Regions from separate parts of the Aeromicrobium fastidiosum genome, predicted to be linked through region 1. Evidence: riboswitches for the same ligand, from Rfam matches in the RefSeq annotation. Region 1 holds a riboswitch; the other holds the start of a gene.
What was found. A riboswitch is a leader RNA that binds a small molecule or an ion and turns the genes downstream of it on or off. The one in region 1 is predicted to bind cobalamin.

Region 1 (2,194 bases):
CGTCGCCGAGGATGCGGTCGAGCAGGTCCTCGTCGATGCCGGGGGCGTCGAACGGGTTGCGGCGCCGGCGGTGCGGCAGGGCCAGACGGGCCGCGGCGCGGATGTCGTCGCGTGTGACGGCAGTGCGTCCGTTCCATGCGGCGTGGGCCGAGGCGGCACGGGCCGTGACGATGTCGGCGCGCATGCCGTCGACCTCGAACGCGGCGCAGACCTCGGCGATCTTGAGCAGCGCCCAGTCGCTCAGATCGACCTGCTCGACGAGCTTCTGCGCGGCCTGGATGCGATCGGTCAGCGACGCCTCGTCGTCGGCGAAGCGGGCCGCGAACGCGTCGGGGTCGGTCTCGTAGGCGAGGCGGCGGCGGACGACCTCGACCCGGGTGGCGGGGTCGCGCGGCGCGGCGACCTCGACCGTCAGCCCGAACCGGTCGAGCAGCTGGGGCCGCAGCTCGCCCTCCTCGGGGTTCATCGTGCCCACGAGCACGAAGCGCGCGGCGTGCTCGACCGAGACGCCGTCGCGCTCGACCGTCGAGCGTCCCATCGCGGCGGCATCGAGCAGCAGGTCGACCAGGTGGTCGTGCAGCAGGTTGACCTCGTCGACGTAGAGGATGCCGCGGTGCGCGCGGGCCAGCAGGCCGGGCTCGTACTCCGTGACTCCCTCCGACAGGGCCTTCTCGAGGTGCAGCGAGCCGAGCACGCGGTCCTCGGTGGCACCGACGGGCAGCTCGACGAGACGGACGGGGCGCGTCTCGACGTCCGCGTCAGGGGCGAAGGGGCCGTCGGGCGAGAGCGGTCGTGCCTCGCGGGGATCGGACGAGAACCGGTCGCCGGCGATGACGTCGATCGGCGGCAGGATCGAGGCGAGGGCGCGCACCATCGTCGACTTGGCGGTGCCCTTCTCGCCGCGCACCAGTACGCCACCGATGGCCGGCGAGATCGTGGAGAGGGTCAGGGCGAGCGCCATGTCGTCGGATCCGACCACGGCGCTGAAGGGGTAGTGCTGTGGCATGTGGGGCTCCCGCTCGTCTGCCGACGTCCGCCGGACGCGGTTGCGTCCGCCGGTCAGGCGCGAGGCCGGTCTTCGGACTTCCGAGGTCTGTGCCTCGGTCACCGCAGCGGGCCCTGTGCCGGATTCTCACCGGCTTCCCGATTCTCCCCTCGCGGGGCACCTCGAGCCTTCTGCTCGCAAGGGTAACGGTCGCGGTGCGTCCATGCGCCCACCCGGGAGGTGGATCTGCAACCGTCTCAGCGCCGACACGGTTGCGGATCCACCTCCTGCTGCGGCGCGGGACTAGGCGTCCCCGGCGCTGCTGCGCCCCCGCTCGTGGGCGTCCATGCGCTGGGAGGTGCCGAGATCGAAGACGGCGACGCCGATCGTGAACGCGACGTAGGTGCCGATCGCGGGCCAGAACAAGCCGACGTCGCTGGGCCAGCTCGCGTCGGCGACGACGTCGTTGGCCACCCCGCCCAGCGCCCAGTAGACGGTGGCACCGGCGAGGGCGTACGCGGTCGCCCACGGGCGCAGCCGCCTGAGACGGTGGACGGCCTCGGTGCTGAACGGGCCGTCGTCCCGCGTGCCCTCGACGACCCGCCGCAGGCCGATCAGGCAGGCCAGGGCGGCCAGGACGATCGGGAGGGGTCGCACGTCGACGAGCGCCTGCACCAGGCGCGGGTGACCGAGGGCGTCGTAGGGGCGGCAGACGGTCTCGCGGTCGGTGGCGCGCAGGAGCGATCCGTCCCGCGCGAAGTCGTCCTCGGTCATGCGGTCGTCGGACCCGATCGTGACGCACGCGTGCTCGCGCATCGTGCCGTCCTCGGTCCCCCCAGTGCCGGCGATCACGGCGAAGCCGATGAATGCCACCGAGACCGTGGCGAGGACGAGGGCAGCCGTCACCAGCGACGCCATGAAGCCCCAACGGGAGACGGCCTTGTTGGGCTGCATGCCAGCAGAGTAGGCGAGTCGGTGGCCCCGAGGCTCACCGATCTTTCTGCGTTCGCGGTGCCCTGGCTGCAGGAACGTCGAAACATTCCGTCCGAGGACGACTGATCTTTCTGCGTTGACGCGGCTCCGGCTACCGGAACGCCGAAAGATGGGTCCCCCCGGTCGGCGACATCCTGTCCGGCCGAAGCGGGATATCGTCGATGCCTGTGAGCACACGGGTGACGGTCGTCGGTATCGGCGCGGACGGCTGGAGCG
Region 2 (2,194 bases), 590 kb from region 1:
GGTCGGCTTCCCGATGACGGTGCTGCTGCCGATGATCGCGATCCTGCTGGTGACCGGCGAATGGACCCAGCGCAGCGGCTTGACGACGTTCACGCTCGTGCCGAACCGACCTCGCGTCATCGGGGCCAAGGCCGCTGTCACGATCGGCATCGCCGTCGTCTCGACGGTGCTGGCCTTTGCGATCGGCGCGGTCGGGACGGTGCTCGGCTCGGCGATCGCCGGCGTCGACCAGGTGTGGGACATGACCGCCGGCGACATCGTCAACATCGGCCTGGCGCAGACCCTCGGGATGCTGATCGGCTTCATGCTGGCCGCCGTCATCCGGCACTCCGCCGGGGCGATCGTGGCGTACTTCGTCTACTCCTTCGTCCTGTCGGGGCTCACCGAGCTGCTGGCCCAGACGCAGCAGTGGTTCAGCGACCTGCGTCCCTGGGTCGACGTCAACTACGCCCAGGCGGCCCTCTTCAACGGCAGCCTGACCTCGGCGCAGTGGGCCCACCTCGCGGTCACGACCGTCGTGTGGCTCGTCGTGCCGATGACCGTCGGACTGTGGGCACTGATGCGCTCCGAGGTGAAGTAGCCCGCGGACGTCCGCGAGTGGTGCGTTCCTGTCCTCGAGTGGTGCGGTGTGGTCAGACGCGCCGTCCCACTTCGTCCAGGACGCACCACTCGCGCGCTGGCGCGGGGGGCGCGTGACAGGACGTCGGCTAGGCTGCGAACGAACCAGTCGTGCCCATTCGTTGGGTCAGGGAATCCGGTGAGAATCCGGAGCTGACGCGCAGCGGTGAGGGGGACGGGGGTGGCATCGGCCACTGGATCGCGAGATCTGGGAAGGCGCCACCGCCCGGACGAACCCGAGTCCGAAGACCTGCTGGTTTGCGGCCGACACCTGTCGGCCGGATCACTCGTCAGGCTCCGCGCACGAGCCTCAGATCCCAAGGACGCATCCCATGCCTCGTCGCATCCCAGCACGCTCGACCGGCCTGCTCGCAGGTCTCGCCCTCACCGCCACCCTCCTCGCCGCCTGCGGATCGAGCTCGTCCGACGTGGCGGCCGGCCGGACGATCGCCGGCACCGAGGGCAAGACCTCGTACCCGCTGACCATCACGGACAACTGCGGCATGGACGTCACGATCGAGAAGGCCCCCGAGCGCGCCGTCTCGGTCAACCAGGGCTCCACCGAGATCCTGCTGTCGCTGGGCCTCGCCGACCGCATGGTCGGCACCGCCACCTGGACCGACGCGATCCGTCCCAACCTGGCCAAGGCCAATGAGACCGTGCCACGGCTGGCCGACAACACCGTCTCGTACGAGCGGGTGCTGAAGGCCGAGCCCGACCTGGTCACGGCGTCGTTCGGCTACTCGCTCAACGGGGAGGACCCCGACCGTCGAGCCCAGTACGCCAAGCTCGGGGTGCCGACGTACCTCGCGCCGTCCCACTGCGACGGCCGCACCGACGAGAGCGGCGACGGACCCCGCTCGCACCCGCTCGAGATGCCGACGATCTACCGCGAGATCACGCAGCTGGCCGAGATCTTCGACGTCCCGTCACGTGGCAAGGCACTGGTCGCCGAGCTGAAGCAGCGCATGGCCGCGGCGGCTGCGGCGAAGCCCGAGGACGACGTCTCGATCGCCTACTGGTTCGCCAACACCGAGCTGCCGTACATGGCCGGTGCCAACGGGTCGCCGGGAGTCATGTCGCGCACCCTCGGCCTCGACAACGTCTTCGCCGACACCGACGTCGAGTGGCCGCAGATCAGCTGGGAGAGCGTCCTCGACCGCGATCCCGACGTCATCGCGCTGGGCGACCTGCGCCGCGACCAGGAGACCGGCGACCGGCTGGCCGACAAGATCAGGTTCCTCGAGACCAATCCCGTCACCAAGCAGCTCACGGCGGTGCGCGAGAAGCGCTACGTCGTGCTCAACGGCGCCGACATGAACCCGTCGATCCGCACCGTCGACGGCACCGAGAAGCTGGTCAAGACGCTGACCGACCTCGGGCTGGCGGGTTGAGCGCGGGGTCGCTCCCCGGAGCCGACCGCACCGCCGCGGCACGGGGCGCCCGCACCGTGCTGTGGGTCGTCGGCCTGGTGGTGCTGGCCCTGTCGATCGCCGTCGCCATCACGATCGGGCCCGCCGACCTGTCGGTCGGCGAGGTGTTCGCGGTCGTCGGGCAGCACCTGGGGCTGGGGGAC

Region 2: it holds a riboswitch for cobalamin, as region 1 does, so the genes downstream of both, JOF40_RS06250 (ABC transporter substrate-binding protein) here and JOF40_RS03315 (magnesium chelatase subunit D family protein) in region 1, are expected to answer to the same signal.

Annotation. Positions count from the first base shown of each region.
Region 1 covers NZ_JAGIOG010000001.1:670,639-672,832, reverse strand. Annotated here, with positions in the region: gene JOF40_RS03315 (magnesium chelatase subunit D family protein) at 1-1,006, opposite strand, end outside; cobalamin riboswitch at 1,053-1,185, opposite strand; gene JOF40_RS03310 (hypothetical protein) at 1,289-1,939, opposite strand; gene cbiE (precorrin-6y C5,15-methyltransferase (decarboxylating) subunit CbiE) at 2,140-2,194, shown strand, end outside.
Region 2 covers NZ_JAGIOG010000001.1:1,260,222-1,262,415, reverse strand. Annotated here, with positions in the region: gene JOF40_RS06255 (ABC-2 transporter permease) at 1-580, shown strand, start outside; cobalamin riboswitch at 708-890, shown strand; gene JOF40_RS06250 (ABC transporter substrate-binding protein) at 951-2,012, shown strand; gene JOF40_RS06245 (FecCD family ABC transporter permease) at 2,009-2,194, shown strand, end outside.